Regions from separate parts of the Streptomyces sp. NPDC004539 genome, predicted to be linked through region 3. Evidence: riboswitches for the same ligand, from Rfam matches in the RefSeq annotation. Region 3 holds a riboswitch; each other region holds the start of a gene.

What was found. Region 3 has a riboswitch for cyclic di-AMP ahead of ABZX85_RS18350 (transglycosylase SLT domain-containing protein). Riboswitches for the same ligand answer to the same signal wherever they lie in the genome.
Region 1: it holds a riboswitch for cyclic di-AMP, as region 3 does, so the genes downstream of both, ABZX85_RS41950 (M23 family metallopeptidase) here and ABZX85_RS18350 (transglycosylase SLT domain-containing protein) in region 3, are expected to answer to the same signal.
Region 2: it holds a riboswitch for cyclic di-AMP, as region 3 does, so the genes downstream of both, ABZX85_RS08000 (LysM peptidoglycan-binding domain-containing M23 family metallopeptidase) here and ABZX85_RS18350 (transglycosylase SLT domain-containing protein) in region 3, are expected to answer to the same signal.
Region 4: it holds a riboswitch for cyclic di-AMP, as region 3 does, so the genes downstream of both, ABZX85_RS16795 (C40 family peptidase) here and ABZX85_RS18350 (transglycosylase SLT domain-containing protein) in region 3, are expected to answer to the same signal.

What each region holds. Positions count from the first base shown of each region.
Region 1 is NZ_JBEXLS010000030.1:106,289-110,490, reverse strand. It holds gene ABZX85_RS41960 (PrsW family intramembrane metalloprotease) at 1-108, shown strand, start outside; gene ABZX85_RS41955 (aldo/keto reductase) at 217-1,164, opposite strand; gene ABZX85_RS41950 (M23 family metallopeptidase) at 1,223-2,218, opposite strand; cyclic di-AMP (ydaO/yuaA leader) riboswitch at 2,226-2,385, opposite strand; tRNA gene ABZX85_RS41945 (tRNA-Met) at 2,639-2,712, opposite strand; gene ABZX85_RS41940 (alginate lyase family protein) at 2,764-3,894, opposite strand; gene ABZX85_RS41935 (dihydrofolate reductase family protein) at 4,039-4,202, opposite strand, start outside.
Region 2 is NZ_JBEXLS010000003.1:323,898-328,099, forward strand. It holds gene ABZX85_RS07995 (alpha-galactosidase) at 1-1,667, shown strand, start outside; cyclic di-AMP (ydaO/yuaA leader) riboswitch at 1,939-2,133, shown strand; gene ABZX85_RS08000 (LysM peptidoglycan-binding domain-containing M23 family metallopeptidase) at 2,136-3,140, shown strand; gene ABZX85_RS08005 (Tat pathway signal sequence domain protein) at 3,369-4,202, shown strand, end outside.
Region 3 is NZ_JBEXLS010000008.1:61,308-65,509, reverse strand. It holds gene ABZX85_RS18355 (polyprenyl synthetase family protein) at 1-931, opposite strand, end outside; cyclic di-AMP (ydaO/yuaA leader) riboswitch at 1,395-1,570, shown strand; gene ABZX85_RS18350 (transglycosylase SLT domain-containing protein) at 1,576-2,037, shown strand; gene ABZX85_RS18345 (HAD family hydrolase) at 2,110-2,937, opposite strand; gene ABZX85_RS18340 (GNAT family N-acetyltransferase) at 3,369-4,202, shown strand, end outside.
Region 4 is NZ_JBEXLS010000007.1:94,035-98,236, forward strand. It holds gene ABZX85_RS16775 (8-amino-7-oxononanoate synthase) at 1-405, shown strand, start outside; gene ABZX85_RS16780 (DUF397 domain-containing protein) at 435-641, opposite strand; gene ABZX85_RS16785 (helix-turn-helix transcriptional regulator) at 654-1,514, opposite strand; gene ABZX85_RS16790 (ATP-binding protein) at 1,739-2,188, shown strand; gene ABZX85_RS16795 (C40 family peptidase) at 2,181-2,654, opposite strand; cyclic di-AMP (ydaO/yuaA leader) riboswitch at 2,658-2,847, opposite strand; gene ABZX85_RS16800 (hypothetical protein) at 3,321-3,623, opposite strand; gene ABZX85_RS16805 (ATP-dependent Clp protease proteolytic subunit) at 3,630-4,202, opposite strand, start outside.

The sequences.
Region 1 (4,202 bases), on a different contig from region 3:
GACCACGGGGCCCGGGCCACCACCCCGCCCGCCCCCGCCCCCTACACCTGGCACCCCCCGTTCCCTCCGGCCTACGCCTACCCGCCGTACGGCGGCTACCGGGCCTGAGGAAGCCGAGGAAGCCGAGGAAGCCGAGGAAGCCGAGGAAAGAAAGAACCGGCGGCGGGGCCGTCACACCCCACCGCCGGAAACCTGCCCCCTGCTCATGGCCCAGGGCTACGCCGAAGCCTCCGTGAGCCGGCGCACCTCCGCCTCCGTCAGCGTCAGGTCCCCCAGCGCCAGCAGCGCGGGAAGCTGCTCGACGACCCGGGCGGAAGCGATCGGCGCGGCCACCGTCGGCTGCGCCGCGAGCCACGCCAGCGCGACCGTCGCGACCTCGGCGTCGTGCGCGGCGGCGACCTCGTCGAGCGCGGCCAGCACCTTCACGCCCCGATCGGTGTCGAGGTGCTTCCCGGCACCGGCGGCGGCGCGGGCGCCCGCCACGGCCGTACCCGGCCGGTACTTGCCCGTGAGGAAGCCGGACGCGAGGGCGAAGTACGGGACGGCGGCGAGACCCGCCTGGGAGACGACGGCCTGGAGCTCACCCTCGTACGTGTCGCGGGAGACCAGGTTGTAGTGCGGCTGGATCGCGACGTACCGGGCGAGGCCCTCGCGGTCGGAGAACTCCAGCGACTCGCGCAGGCGCGCGGCGGAGATGTTGGAGGCGGCGATGTGCCGGACCTTGCCCGCCTTCACCAGCTCGTCGAGCGCGCCGACGATCTCCTCGACCGGGGTGTCGGGCTGGTCGAAGTGCGTGTAGTAGAGGTCGATGTGGTCGGTGCCGAGGCGCTTGAGGGAAGCCTCCGCCGCCGCCTTGATGTTGTCGGCGGACAGGCCCTTGAACTCGGGGTGCTGGCTGACCTTCGTCGCGATGACGACGTCGTCCCGGTTGCCCCGGGACGCCACCCACTTGCCGATGATCGTCTCGGACTCGCCGCCGCTGTTCCCCTCGATCCAGGCGGAGTAGGAGTCGGCGGTGTCGACGAAGTTCCCGCCGGCCGCGGCGTACGCGTCGAGAACGGCGAACGATGTCGCCTCGTCGGCGGTCCAGCCGAAGACGTTGCCGCCGAGGGAGAGAGGGAAGACTTCGAGGTCGGAGGAGCCGAGCGGGCGCAGAGTAGTCATGCTCTACGTCAACGTCGGCTCCGGACCCGCGAATTCCGCCGGTGTCGCAAAGATCGGGTCAGGGGTTGAGCCCGTTGCCGCGCAGCCACGCCGCCGGGTCGATGCCGCTCGCCGAGCCGTTGGGGTGGATCTCCAGGTGCAGGTGCGCCCCGGTCACGTTCCCCGTCGCCCCGACGCGCCCGATGATGTCACCCGTACCGACCTTCTGGCCGACACTGACGCTGATGGACGACTGGTGGGCGTACCAGACCTCGGTGCCGTCATCCAGGGTGAGGATGGTGCGGTAGCCGTAGGACCCGGCGTACCCGGCCTCCGTGATGGTCCCGCTGTGGACGGCCTTGATGAGCGTGCCCGTGGGCGCCGCGAAGTCGAGCCCGGTGTGGTACCCGGACGACCACAGCGCCCCGGCCTGACCGAACGTCGAGGTGATGGTGTACGACGAGGTCGGCAGCGTGTACTGCTTGGCGAGCTCGGCGAGCCGCGCCTGCTCCGCCTTCTCCTTCGCGGCCTCGTCGGCCTGCTCCTTGGCCTCTTCGACGTTGGCCTGCGCGGCCTTCGCCGCCTGCGCCGCGGCCTGGGCCTCGGCCCGCTGGGCGGCGACCTTCGCCTGCTGGTCGGCCTGTGTCTGCTGGGACTCGGCCTGCGCGATGATCCGGCTGCGCAGCGCCTCGGCCGCGTCGGAGGACTCCTGGCCGGCCTCGGCGACGATGTTGCTGATCGGCGCGGGTTCCGGCGCCTGGTCGCTGTCGTTCGAGACGAGGGAGCCGACGCCGGGGATGTCGGCGACGTTGATGGAGACGGGCGCGTTGCCCGTGTTGGCGCTGGCCATGCCGCCCGCGCTGACGGCGGCTATGACGCCGACGCCGAGGACGGTGGAGCTGCGGGCGAAGCCGCCGCCACCGGTGCGCTGCTTGGCGACCCGGTGCTTGCCCTTGGCCGGGACGGAGTCCGCGGTGGGGTTCCACTCCTCCCAGGGGCCCTCATCCTCGGCGCGGTAGCTGCCGAACCCGAAGGTCGGCTGGGCGGGGGCTTCTGGGGCAGTCGGGTTCGCCACGCGGGCGCACTCCTTTCCTTCCGCCGCCTACCGGGTTAGCTGACGGGTTCGGAGCGGGAAGGTCTCCTACGCGCGTAAACCGCCCGCTCGTGAGCGGGGGCGTCCGCGTGATTCACCCCAAGGTGGTGGTTCCCCGGTTCCCTCGCGGGATTCGGCGCGTGCGCACGGAGCCGTCTCTTGTGACGGCTGCGACAACCGTGCTGCGTTATCGAACGTTAATCGACCCGGGGGCCCGTTTCCAAGCCGTTCCTCTTGATCGACAAACATTTCTGGCCTGGAATTTTCGGGTCAACGGTGGGGAAAAACGGGCGAGTTGGGTGGCTGGGGAGAACACCGCGATACACAGAGTGACGATCATCGGGTCATCCAGGACAAACAAAGGACCGGAACCCTGTTTCCAGGATTCCGGTCCTTTTTCAGTAGCGGGGACAGGATTTGAACCTGCGACCTCTGGGTTATGAGCCCAGCGAGCTACCGAGCTGCTCCACCCCGCGCCGTTGAGATAACTATAGGCAGACGCCGGGCGGATCTCCAAACCGGTTCGGCTAGACCCCCGGGTTGCCCGCGTGCGTCAGGGTCTCCCAGGCCACGAACAGGTCGTCCGTGCCGGCGGGCCGGTGCCGGGCGACGAGCCGGTGGGCCGCCGGGACGGACTCGCCGAGCCGGCCCTCCAGGTGGTTGACCAGGACCTCCAGGTCGGGCCCCATGTTCCGGTCGACCTTCCCGCCGCACAGCCACGCCGGAGCCTTCTCGCCCTCCTGGTAGCGGGCGTGCAGTTCGGCCGCCGCCTTCAGCCGGTCCTTGACCTCGCCGTACAGGTCGACGCCCTGGTGCCAGGCGGTCTCCGCGATGTGCGAGGCGGCGGCCAACGAGTAGCCGGCGTGCTTGAAGTTGCGGCACGTCTCCTGGGAGACGCCGTCCTTGAACGTCGTCTGCCCGAACCAGTACTTGGTGAGTTTCGCCGGGTCGTCGAGGCCCGCGCGGGCCGGGGCGATCGGGATTCTGCCGTCCTTCTCCAGGTAGAAGTAGGCGGGGACGCGGGCGCGGAAGCGGGTCAGCGCGCGGTCGAAGACGCGGTGGTCGTTCGTGAAGACGCCGATGCCGATCGCCGCGTCCGTCATCGCGAGGTCCCAGTTGCCGTTGTAGTCCGGGACCTCCCGGGTGACGGCCGGCAGGTACGCGTTCCTCAGCATGCCCTCGAAGCGGGCGACCCTGTCCTGCGGCCAGCCGGCGCCGGGGGTGTGCCGGACGATCTCCGCGGCCCGGGTCCAGGTCGAGCCCGCCCACGCGGTCTGGAGGCCGGCGTCGTCCTCCGTGTGCCGTCTGATCTTCGCCGACCAGGCGTCCATGATCTCCCGCGCCTTGACCGCGTGCTGCCGCTTGCCGGTCACGCTGAACAGGAGGGCCTGGGTGTACGCGGCGATCGCGTCCTGCCGCTCCTGCACACAGCCGTGCGCGGGGCGGTTCGGCTGGTCGCCGCCGGGGCAGTCGACGCTCTCGTAGGGCTCCGGGCGGTACTTGTACGAGCCGTACTTGCTGTCCCGCATGTCCAGGTAGGCGCGCAGCCAGGGCTGCTTGCCCGCGTGCACGTTCTCCCGGGCGACGTCGAGCTGGGTCTTGTTCACCAGGACCCCCGGATGCGTGAAGGAGGCGTCCGGGGGGAGGGCTCGGGCCATCTGGCGGGTGTCGGAGGGGTTCGCCGAGCAGGCGGCCAGGGCCAGGAGCAGGGCGGCGGCGAGTACGGGTTTTGCTGACCTCATACGGGCAGCGTCACCTGTGGGTGGGTGGGGCGCAGGTCGGGGTGGGCCGGGTGGGTCAGCTCAGACCAGATGCGCGTTCGGCGCCTTCGCCCTCCCCTCGTACTCCTCCAGCAGGACCACCTCCACCCCGGCGTCCCTCAACAACCCGTTGCCGTCCGCGTCCTGGACGAACGTGTCCGGCTCGATCCACGCCGTGACGACCCTGCGCACCCCGGCGTCCAGGA
Region 2 (4,202 bases), on a different contig from region 3:
ACGGGGCCGAGCCGCTGGAGCTGCTGCGCGCCGACTCCGCGACCTGGACCCTCCCGCACCGCGAGGGCTGGCGCCTGTCCCAGCTGCACGGCCGCTGGGCCGCCGAGTCCCGCCTCACGCGGGCACAGCTCACCTACGGCGAGAAGATCATCGGCAGCCGCCGGGGCCACACCGGCCACCCCCACCTGCCCTGGGTCGCCCTCGACACCGACGCCACCGAGGAGCGCGGCGAGGTCTTCACCGCCGCCCTCGGCTGGTCCGGCTCCTGGCGGATCGCCGTCGCCCAGCTCCCCGACGCGCGCGTGCAGATCACCGGCGGCGCCGGACACGACGACTCCGGCCTCCTGCTCCTCGGCGACGGCGACTCCTTCACGACCCCCGTCTTCGCCGCCCTGTGGACGGACGGCGGCTTCGGCGGCGCCAGCCGCACCTGGCACGCCTACCAGCGCGAGCACGTCATCCCGGACGCCGAGCAGGACCGCCCGGTGCTGTTCAACTCCTGGGAGGCGACCACCTTCGACATCTCCGAGGAGCAGCAGCTCGTCCTCGCGCGCCGGGCGGCGGACATCGGCGTCGAGCTGTTCGTCGTCGACGACGGCTGGTTCGGGGCGCGCACCAGCGACCGCGCGGGCCTCGGCGACTGGACGCCCAACCCCGACCGCTTCCCGGAGGGCCTCAAGCCCCTCGCGGACCGGGTGCACGGCCTCGGCATGCAGTTCGGCATCTGGGTCGAGCCCGAGATGGTCAACCCGGACAGCGACCTCTACCGCGCCCACCCCGACTGGGTGCAGTTCCAGGAGGGCCGCACGCGCACCGAGTTCCGCAACCAGCTGATGCTCAACCTCGCGCGCGAGGACGTCCAGGAGTACCTGTGGGAGCGGCTCGACACCCTCCTGTCCAGCGCCCCCATCGACTACGTGAAGTGGGACTTCAACCGCTGCTTCACCGACGCCGGCTGGCCCGGCGACCCCTACCCGCAGCGCCTGTGGGTCGACCACGTGCGCGCGCTGTACGCGCTCCTGGACCGGCTGCGCGCCAAGCACCCCGGTGTCGCCTTCGAGTCCTGCTCGGGCGGCGGCGGCCGGATCGACCTCGGCATCCTCGGCCGTACCGACCAGGTGTGGACCTCCGACAACACCGACCCGCTGGACCGGCTCGCCATCCAGCACGGCTTCAGCCAGATCCACCCCGCGCGCGTGATGGCCGCCTGGGTCACCGACAGCCCCAACGTCCAGCTCAACCACCGGGTCAGCTCGCTGAAGTTCCGGTTCGTCAGCTCCTTCGCCGGGGTCCTCGGGGTCGGCGGCGACCTCTCCGAGTGGACCGACGCGGAGCTCGCCGAGGCGCGCGAGTGGGTGGAGCTCTACAAGGAGATCCGGCCCGTCGTCCAGCACGGCGACCTCTACCGGCTGCGCGCCCCGGAGGGCGGCCTCAGCGCCGTGCAGTACGTCCGGGGGGACGAGACGGTCGTGCTCGCCTGGCTCCAGTCCCAGCACTACGGGGAGCCCGTACCGGCGGTACGGCTGCGGGGACTTGACGCGACGGCGTCGTACGAATGCCGTGAAACGGGTGAAATCCATCGAGGTGCGGTGCTGCTGCACCACGGGCTGCGGACCGGGCTCCGGGGTGACCTGGATGCGGCGGTATTCCGGCTGCGTCGCATCTGAGGTTTCTGTCCGAATTCGCAGGCTTCATTCCAACTCGCTCTGGAATAAGGAAAGCTGTGAATCGGTCGTGTGAGCAGGGTCATATTCCTGACCCTGCGTCGCGCGTCATGTTCACGTAATAGGGGCGGTTTTCAAGGGGGATCGGGCATACGGGCGGGTCGTTCGCGTACGTACGGTCACCGGAAAAACCCATGGCGAATCGACAGGCACGCAATTCACAGGCAACTTCTGCTTGTGATCGTGTGTCCGCGTCGCCTACGTTCACCAGCAATCCGGACGGACGCCGAATCCTGCCACCGCCCGGAGCCGCACCCACCCACCAGTGAAACGGCAGGAGCGGGGGACCCACAGGAATCACCGCCTGTTCCGGTCTTCCGGAAGAGGCTAGGGGTAAAGCCGCATCCGTGCGGCCGGGCATCTCCTGCTCGCACCCGACAGCTCACCTCGCAGGCGCAGGAGAGGAATTCCATGCCCGCCAGGGGTAAGCACCGCCGCCCGAAGCCGCCCCGTTTCTCGCGGTCGCTCGCCGTCGCCGGAACAGGTGGCGCGGCGCTCGCGCTCCCGCTCATCGGGGCCACCGGGGCGCACGCCCAGACGGCATCCTCCGCCGGTACGTCGGCCGCCACGGCCGCCGCCGCCACGTCCGTCCCCGAACAGGCCGTCCAGGCCGCCCCGGTGACCCGCACGTCGGCGTCCACGAGCCGCAAGACGACCACCTACACCGTCCGCTCCGGCGACTACCTCTCGAAGATCGCCGAGGAGCAGAACGTCACCGGGGGCTGGCAGCGGCTCTACGAGGACAACCGGGACGCCGTCGGCTCCGACCCGTCGCTGATCCACCCCGGTCTGCGGCTGTCGCTGGGCGCGAAGGCGGCGCGGGCGGAGAGCGGTTCGTCCTCCTCCAGCTCGGCCGGTTCGTCTTCGGCTTCGTCGTCCGGCTCGTCGTCCTCGGGCACGCAGTCCTCGCAGCGGTCGTCGCAGAAGGCGCAGGAATCCTCCGACTCCTCGGCCTCCTCGAAGAGTTCGTCCTCCTCGAAGGCCACCACCGAGAGCGCCTCGTCCTCCTCCGGCTTCACCCTCCCCGTCCGGGGCGCGGTCGTCGGCACCGGCTACCGGGTCTCGGGCAGCATGTGGTCCAGCGGCTACCACACGGGCGTCGACTTCGTCGTCCCGAGCGGCACGACCCTGCGGTCCGTCGGCGCGGGCACGGTCGTCTCGGCGGGCTGGGCCAACGCGTACGGCAACCAGGTCGTCATCAAGCTCGCGGACGGCTACTACGCGCAGTACGCGCACCTGTCGGCGCTCAACGTCTCGGCCGGCCAGAGCGTCAGCGCGGGCCAGCAGATCGGCTACTCCGGCTCCACGGGCAACGTGACCGGACCGCACCTGCACTTCGAGATACGCACGACGCCGGACTACGGCTCGGACGTCGACCCGCTCGCCTACCTCCGCTCGCACGGAGTCTCCGTCTGACGCCACCGAGCACTTCCTGACACGCCTCCGAAGGCCGGACCCCCGATCCCCGGGTCCGGCCTTCGGGGCGTTCGGGAGCGTTCCGGGGCGTTCCTGGTCGGGCGCCGGCTGTGGGTTCTTGCGCGATCATGATCGTTCTGTTGCGGTCGTGTGGCATCCGTCGACAGCTGGGGAGACCCGGGGACACAGTGATCACCGTCCCCGTGAAAGCGCTTTCCAGGAGGTCCAGTGTCCGGCGTCGGCCGACGTACCGTCATCAAGGGCGCCGCCGTCGCGGCTGCCGCCACCTCGTTCTCCTGGGCCCTGTCCCGCCCCGCCGCGGCGGCTGGCGACAGCGCCACCGAACTCCACTGGCTGGAGGGCACCCCCGACGCCCACGCCGGCACCACCTGGGGCGTCCCCTGGGCACGCGGAACGCACAGAACCGGACAGCCCCTCAAGCTGACGGCCGCCGACGGCACCGACGTCCCCGTCCAGTCCTGGCCCACCGCCTACTGGCCCGACGGCTCGGTCAAGTGGACGGCCCACGCGATCGCCCCCGACGCCCCCCGGTCCGACCGCTACCTCCTCGCCGCCGGCAACCCGGCCGCCCCCGGGCACCGGGTGACGGTCCGGCGGGCGAAGGGCGGCGTCGAGGTCTCGACCGGCGTCCTGACGGCCCGCTTCGCGGAGAAGGGCGCCGACACGGTCGTACGGAGTCTGCGGCGGGGCGGGGTCGAGGTCGCGCGGGACGGGCGGCTCGTCGCGCTGCGGCAGGGGAGTGTGCGGGACGGGGCCGATGTGGAGGCGTTCGCCGGGCGGGTGGAGAAGGTGGAGGTGGAGCAGGACGGGCCGGTGCGGGCCGTCGTACGGGTCGAGGGGCGGCATCGGCACGGCCGGCGGGGCTGGCTGCCGTTCACGCTGCGGTTCGCGTTCTCGGCGGGCGCGGAGTCGTTCCGGCTGGTGCACACCTTCGTCTGGGACGGCGAGCAGGAACCCGGCCGGGACGAGGGCGACTTCCTGCGCGGTCTCGGGGTGCGCTTCACGGTCCCGCTGCGCGACGCCGCCTACGACCGGCACGTC
Region 3 (4,202 bases):
CGGAACGGGCTTCCTCGGCGTAGCGGACCGTGTCGCGGCGGGCCTGTTCGAGGGCGGGGTGGGCGCGCAGGGCGGCGAGGGCCTCGGCGTGACGGGTGTCGTCGGTGAGGTCGGAGTCGAGGAGTTCGCACAGGGCGACGTCCTCGGCGAGGCCGAGCCGGGCGGCGCGCTCGCGCAGGCGCAGGACCGGGAGCGTGGGGATGCCCTCGCGCAGGTCCGTGCCGGGGGTCTTGCCGGACTCGTGGGAGTCGGAGGCGATGTCGAGGACGTCGTCCGCGAGCTGGAAGGCGACGCCGAGGCGTTCGCCGTACTGCGTGAGGACGTCGACGACGGTCTCGTCCGCGCCGGAGGTCATCGCGCCGAAGCGGCAGGAGACGGCGACCAGGGAGCCGGTCTTGCCGGCGAGGACGTCGAGGTAGTGGTCGACCGGGTCGCGGCCGTCGGTGGGCCCCGCGGTCTCCAGGATCTGGCCGGTGACGAGCCGTTCGAACGCCTCGGCCTGGATGCGGACGACCTCGGGCCCGAGGTCGGCGAGGATCTGGGACGCGCGCGCGAAGAGGAAGTCACCGGTGAGGACGGCGACGGAGTTTCCCCAGCGGGCGTTGGGGCTGGCCACCCCGCGCCGGACCTCGGCCTCGTCCATGACGTCGTCGTGGTACAGCGTGGCGAGGTGGGTGAGTTCGACGCCGACCGCCGACGGCACGACACCGGGCGCGTACGGGTCGCCGAACTGCGCGGAGAGCATCACCAGCAGTGGCCGGAATCGTTTGCCCCCGGCGCGCACGAGGTGCTGCGCGGCCTCCGTGATGAAGGGGACCTCGCTCTTGGTGGCTTCGAGCAGGCCCTCCTCGACGGCCGCCAATCCGGCCTGGACATCGGCTTCCAGTGCCTGGTCCCGCACGCTCAGCCCGAACGGCCCGACGACGGTCACGAGGGATCTCCTGTCTGCTGTTGCCCACGGGCGAATGTTGGCGATTACACGGTTTGTCGATAGGTCGCTGCCCTCACTCAAGTCAGCGTATCCGGTCACGTTTCGATCACCGATAGCCCCCACGGTTACAGCACGGGCGCTATCGGATCACGCCCGTTATGCATCCGATCGACCAATAAGACACGTCATATTCAGACATAAATACCTTGTGTCCATTTTGCCGTTATTGCTATTTCGTGAGTTGAGTCACGGGCACTTTCTTCACCCACCCTCCCCCGCACCCCTCCTCCGCCGTTCCCCCGTTGGCCAGTTGACGCTTGGCGATCGCAAAGGATCAAGCACCCCATACGCCTCAGGCAGAGGTCAATAGGGACGAGATGTGAATCCGGCACTTGTTCCGGACATGTGCTCTCGCATACGTTCCGCCGGGTCGGGCGGACGCCTAATCCTGCCGCCGCCCTTCACCACCCCATCGACGAACCACTCGCGTACGGCAGGAGCGGGGGACCCAGGTAGTACGCCGCACCGGACACGCTCCGGGACGGCTAGGGGTGAAGCCGTGCCACCTCCCCGGTGGACCGGCCGGGCACCTCCCCGCCCGAACCCGACAGCTCACCTCGCAGGCGCCGGAGAGGAACACCGCCATGCCTGCAATCCGCAAGAAGCGTCTCGCCCGAGCCCTCGCCGTCGCCGCCACCGGCACGGCCCTGCTCGCCCTCCCGATCGTCGGCGCGACCAGCGCGTCCGCCGCCGGCGGCACCTCGTCGACCACGGTCGCCGGGTACCCGAACACCCTGGACGGCTGGATTCGCGAGTCCCTCGCGATCATGGCCCAGAAGGGCATCCCGGGCAGCTACGACGGCATCTACCGCAACATCATCCGCGAGTCCTCCGGCAATCCCTGGGCCATCAACAACTGGGACTCCAACGCCGCCGCCGGGACGCCCTCCAAGGGCCTCCTCCAGGTCATCGACCCGACCTTCCAGGCGTACCACGTCTCCGGGACCGCGTACGACCCGTACGACCCGGTCGCGAACATCACCGCCGCGTGCAACTACGCGGCGGCGGTGTACGGGTCGATCGACAACGTGTTCGGCGCGTACTGACCGTCCCTGTGGGAGCCCCGGTTTCGGATCGGGGCTCCCTCGGCGTCCGTACCGGCCCTCCAAGGGCTCGCGTTACGGAAACATCCGTTCAAGAACGGTCGCCACACCGTCCTCCTCGTTCGAACCGGTGACCTCGTCGGCCACCGCCTTGAGCTCCGGGTGCGCGTTCGCCATCGCGACCCCGTAGGCCGACCACTCGAACATCGGGATGTCGTTCGGCATGTCCCCGAAGGCGACCGTGTCCTCCGGGGCGACCCCGAGGCGCTCGGCGGCCAGCGCGAGACCCGTCGCCTTCGTGACACCGCTCGGCTGGAGCTCGACCGTGCCGGGCCCCGACATCGTGACGGTGGCGAGCGAACCGACCGCCGCGCGCGCGGTGGCCGCCAGTTCGTCGTCCGTGAGCGCCGGGTGGCGCAGGAGCACCTTGCTGATCGGCTCGCACCAGAGATCCTCGCGACGGCCCACGCGCAGCGCCGGGAGCGTCGGGTGCGGCATCAGGTAGCCCGGTTCGATCAGCGTCAGCCCGTCCACGCCGTCCTGGTCGACGGCGGCGTACACCTGGCCGACCTCCGCCTCGATCTTGCCGAGCGCGGTCTCCGCGAGTTCGCGGTCGAGCGTGACGGACCACAGCAGGCGGTCCGCGCCGGCGTCGTACACCTGCGCTCCCTGGCCGCACACCGCGAGCCCTCTGCCGCGCAGGATCTCCAGCAGGGGGCGCACCCGGGGGGCCGGGCGGCCGGTCACCACCAGGTGCCGCGCGCCGGCCTCCACGACCCGCTGGAGGGCGTTCAGCGAGCGGTCGGAGAAGGTGTCGTCGGCGCGGAGCAGCGTGCCGTCCAGGTCGGTGGCGACGAGGGCGTACGCGCGCGTGCCGGAAGCGGGGGTGGTGGGTGCGGCCATGATCAGAGAATACGGACCGCACCGGCCCCGGGAGGCCCGACCGACCGGCTCGCCCCGGCCCGCGCCCGCCACAGGCCCACGACCTCCGGGAGCACCCGCGAATCGGCCACACGTCGCCCCGCGCGGGAGGGCCGGAAACCGGTCGCCCGGCAGGGGAACGGGCACCCGCGCGGAGAGACCGGTTCACCTGGCGCGCGCACGCGCAGGAGGGCCGGTTCGCGAAACCGCCCTCCCGCGCGGGGCGACGGCGGCGTCCTTCCGGCGGCCCGGTGGCCCTCCGGGGTGACGTTCGTCATCGAACTGCCATCGAATTCCCAACGCTTCTGCGAAGACTGCACCGGTTGGCAACAACATGAGCCGCTATCTACCGCGGGCCCTGTCTGGAGGGGTACGGTCCAGGTGTCCAGGGGGGACTTGATCGGGGGGTCAGGTTGAACAGTGGGCGCATTCGTGTGCTGCGCGCGCAGGAGTTGGGCGAGGGGGAGCGGGAGCGCTGGCGTGCGCTGCGCGCCGTGTCGCCGGCCCCGCGCAATCCGTTCATGGAACCGGAGTTCGTCGAGGCCGTGGGGCGCGTACGGGCGCGTGCGCGGGTCGCGGTGGTGTACGAGGGGCGTGAACCCGTCGGGTTCCTCCCCCACGAGCGCGGTCCGCTCGGTATGGGCCAGGCCCTCGCGCACGGCGTCTCGGACGCCCAGGGCGCGATCCTGGCGCCCGGACTCGGCCTGGACACCGCCGAGTTGATGCGGGCCTGCGCCCTGTCGAGCTTCGCCTTCGACAACCTGGAGGCGGAACAGGCCCTGTTCGTCCCGCACGCCGCCGCCGAGTACCCGGCCTATGTCATCGACGTCGAGAAGGGCTACGAGACCTACGAGTCGGTGCTGCACGGCCAGTCGCCGAAGTTCCTGCGGACGACACTGGCGAAGGAACGCAAACTGGGCCGCCAGGCGGGCGAGTTGAGGTTCGTGTTCGACGAGCGGGACCCGGCCGCGCTGCGCGCGCTCATGGCCTGGAAGTCCGCGCAGTACCGCCGCACCGGCCGCCGCGACCGGTTCGCGCAGGAGTGGATCACCCGCCTGGTCGGGCTGCTCGCGCAGACGCGCGCCCCGGAGTGCGCCGGCACGCTCTCGGTCCTGTACGCCGGTGAGCGCCCCGTCGCCGCGCATTTCGGGCTGCGCTCGTCGACCGTGCTGGCCTGCTGGTTCCCGTCGTACGACACGGAGTTCGCGAAGTTCTCGCCGGGGCTCGTGCTGCATCTGCGGATGGCC
Region 4 (4,202 bases), on a different contig from region 3:
AAGGTGATCGACCACCTGGTCAACGCGGCGCGCACGTTCATCTTCGACACCGGACTCGCCCCGGCGGCGGCCGGCGCCGCGCTCGCGGCCCTCAGGCTGCTGCGCCGCGAACCCGGACGGGCGGGGCGGGCCCGCGAGGTGGCCTCCGAACTGCACACCCGGCTGACGGTCGCGGGCCTGGACGCGGTACGTCCGGACGCCGCGGTCGTCTCCGTGCGCGCGCCGTCCCCCGAGGCGGCCGTCCGCTGGGCCGCGGACTGCCGGGACGGGGGACTCGCCGTGGGGTGCTTCCGACCCCCTTCCGTGCCCGACGGAGTCTCACGGCTGCGGCTGACCGCCCGCGCGGACCTCTCCGGGGCGGAGCTGGACCGCGCGGTGCGGGTGATCGACGCGACACGACCATGAGTCGGCGGGCACGGCCGTGCGAGGGGTGATCAGAGTGCGGAGGTGAACTCCGCCCAGCTCCCCGGGGTGAAGAGCAGCGCGGGTCCGGTGGGGGACTTGGAGTCGCGTACCGCGAGGAGACCCGTGTGCGGGGCCGTCTCCACGCAGTTGTTCGCTCCGGTGCTGTGGCTGCTGCGCAGCCAGTGAGCCTCATGCAGTGCGGTTGCGGAAGGTACGTTCCGAGGCAGTGCTGTCATGGGGGTGCCTCCTTACGCGCCGTCACCTATCCCGGCGATGAAATCCAACGAGTCCTCGGGTGAAAGGGCGTGGATCTGAAGGTTGGTGAAAGCCTCCGAGTAGGCCCGGAGGTCTTCTTTCCCCTCAAGGTGATGACTACTCGTCAAATGGTCGAGAACGACCACATCCAGATCAGAGACGCTCGAAAACGAGAAGATGACGAAAGGCCCGGTGACGCCGATATGCGCCCCCGCGGTGAACGGCAGTACCTGGAGCCGCACCTGGGGAAGTCGCGCGTCCTCCAGGAGCCGTTCCAACTGCGCCGCCATCACCTCGGGACCACCCACCTGCCGGCGCAGCACCGCCTCGTCCAGGACGGCGTTCAGCAGCAGCGGCGGGTCCCCGCGCAGCACGTCCTGGCGGGCCAGCCGCACCTCCACCAGCGTGTCCAGCTGTCCCGCGTCCGCGCCCTCCAGCGCCGAGCGGGTCACCGCGCGGGCGTACTCCGGGGTCTGGAGCAGCCCCGGGACCACGGTCGTCTCCAGCGTGCGCATCGCGCTCGCCTGCGACTCCAGGCTGATGAAGTCCCGGTAGGCGGGCGGCAGGACACCCCGGTAGGCGTGCCACCAGTGGTCCCGGCCCACCCCCTCGTCGGCGCCGGCGAGCACGAGCATCAGCTCGCGCAGCCGTTCGTCGGCCACTCCGTAGGCGTCCAGCAGCAGCGCCACATCGGCCGGTTTCGCACTGCTGGTGCCCGTCTCGATCCGGCTCACCTTCGACTGGTGCCAGCCCACCAGGCGGGCCGCCTCACCGCTCGTCAGCCGGGCCCGATTGCGTAACGCGCGCAGTTCCGCGCCCAGTTTGCGGCGGCGTACCGCGGGGCCGTGTTGCATGCCCTCCTCCTCACTCCCCATTACTTCTCGCACGCCGCCCAAATCCGATCTGCCGTAGCAGAGTTCACCGCTTCGGGCGACAGATATATGCACATCCTGGTGGATCGCCGCACAGGACGGCCGCGGAAATGGCAGTCTGACGGTGAAGCACCAGTTCCGGGACCGTACTCGAACCATCCGCCTCGTGTCGGACGCCGGTCCCGTGAGAAAGGGACGACGTCGCCATGGCAGACCACCTGGAAGCATCCGTCACCCTGCCGAGCGACCCCGTGTCGGTCGCCGCGGCCCGCACCTTCACCGCGGGCACGCTCGCGGAGTGGGGCCTGCCGCCCGGCGCGGACCTCGCCGAGACCATCCGCCTCATCGTCTCCGAACTCGCCACCAACGCCGTCCAGCACACCCTGGGGCAGTCGCCGACCTTCACCCTCGACCTCGTCCTCGACCGTGACGAGCAGGTCCGCGTCGGCGTCACCGACAGCCATCCGCGGTTCCCCAAACGCCTCCCGGCCGCTGTCCAGCAGGACAACGGCCGGGGGATGGTGATCATCCGCTCGCTCGCGGCGGAGTGCGGGGGGCGGCTCGGCGTGCGGCCCACCCTGGAGGGCGGCAAGACGGTCTTCATCGAGCTGCCCTGGACGGCCGTGCCTCAGCCGTCGGCACCGGGCACTACTTGACCCGGCCGTACCAGACGCTCTTGGTCCAGATCTTCTGGAGCCGCACCACGTCACCCGTCTTCGGCGAGTGCCACACCTTGCCCGCCCCCGCGTATATCCCGACGTGGTAGACGTTCGAGCCCGAGTGGAAGAAGACCAGGTCTCCCTTCTGCCGCGACGACGCGGAGATGTGCTTGGTCTTGTTGTACTGCTGGGTGGTGGTGCGCGGCAGGGACTTGCCCGCCTTCTTGAACGCGTACTGCGTGAGCCCCGAGCAGTCGAACCGGTGCGGACCGGTGGCGCCGTACTTGTACGGTGCGCCCTTCTTCGACGCCGCGACCTGAAGTGCCTTCGTCGCGGGGGTGGCCGCCTCGGCGCCGGAGGCGACGCCCGGTACGACCACGGAGCCGCCGACGGCGGCCAGTGCGAACGCCGAGACCGTACCGGCTCGGACCATCATCGACGGGACACGATTGAGCGCAGTCATGCGCAACCCTTCGTCAACCGCCTGTGAAGGATGACCTGTCGGATTCGGGCTGGCGAAGTTGGCCCGGCCGTGTCACCACGGCTTCACCCCAAGGGCTGCCCGGCACGGTCATGGTGTGACCGCCCCGGCGACCCGTACTGCTGGGTCCTCCACTCCTGCCGATGCACTCCTGTCGACTCGGTCATCCGGACGGCGGCAGGACTCGGCGTCCGCCCGGACCGCCCCGCCTCTGTGGCGGGGGCTTGTCGTCAGACAGGGATCTTGACGGACTCGTGACCGAAATACCCAACGAATTCGAGGATTTGTGGCCTTACTCACGACTGGGCCATTCGGGTGAACAGTTCAGAGAACGGTCACGTGTCCGTCACCCGACGACGCCCCGATCAGGGCGGGAATGCCCCGGTCCACACCCCGAATCCGCAGGTTGCGCAAGTGCGGAGGGCTGCCCGGGGGAAACCTCGTTACGCCGAACGGGGGTCGGTTCCACGCCACCCGCGCCGCCCCGGGGGACGGCTGAAGACGGTGCGTCATCACGCACCCCGCGACAGCCCCGTACGTCGTCCGGAGGGAGCACGGGCGGAGGCACGCGCGCGTGGAGCGAGGGGGCGTCACGCGTGCGTGCTTCTGTGCTTCCCGGGGTGCCGACCGTGCGTCATGTACCGGGCGTCAGTTCCCCGCCGGGGGCAGGGTCACCCGGGCCGTGCGCCGGTCGCCGTCCAGGACGCGCAGGGCCCGCGCGAGGGTCGGGGCGTGCACCTCGTGCTCCCCCCGCTGGTGCATCAGCGTCAGCGCGTCACGCAGCGCCGTCGCCCGGGCCACCAGCGCCTGCGCGGCTCTGAGGCCCCGGTAGGTGTCGCCGTCGCGGCTGGGGTTGATCCGGCCCAGCAGATCGACGGCCGCCAGGTACTGGTCGACCAGCTCGGCCTCGGCGCGCGTCAGCGCCGGGAGCGGCGGGAGTTCCGGCAGCATCCGCCGTCACCCGCCGGTCGTCCGGCGGCTCGGTACGACGCGGTCGACGACGCCGTACTCCACCGCCGCCCGCGCGTCCAGCACCTTGTCCCGCTCGACGTCCTCGGTCACCTGCTCCGGGGTGCGGCCCGTGTGGCGGACGAGCATCTCCTCCAGGAGCGCGCGGGTACGGGTCAGCTCCTCGGCCACGATGGCGAGGTCACTGGCCTGCCCCCGGAACTCGCCCGACGGCTCCGGCGGGCCGACGACCACCCGGGCGCCCGGCAGCGCGAGCCGCTTGCCCGGGGTGCCGGCCGCCAGCAGCACCGCCGCCGACCAGCCCGCCTGGCCCAGGCAGACCGTCTCCACATCACAACTGACGTACCGCATCGTGTCGTAGATCGCCGACATCGCCGTGAACGAGCCGCCCGGGGAGTTGATGTACAGCGAGATGTCCCGCTCCGGGGCCTGGTGCTCCAGGTGCATGAACTGCGCCATCACGTCGTTCGCGGAGATGTCGTCCACCGGGGCACCCAGAAACACGATCCGCTCCTCCAGCAGCTTCGCGTACGGGTCCAGCGTGCGGTGGCCGTGGCCCGT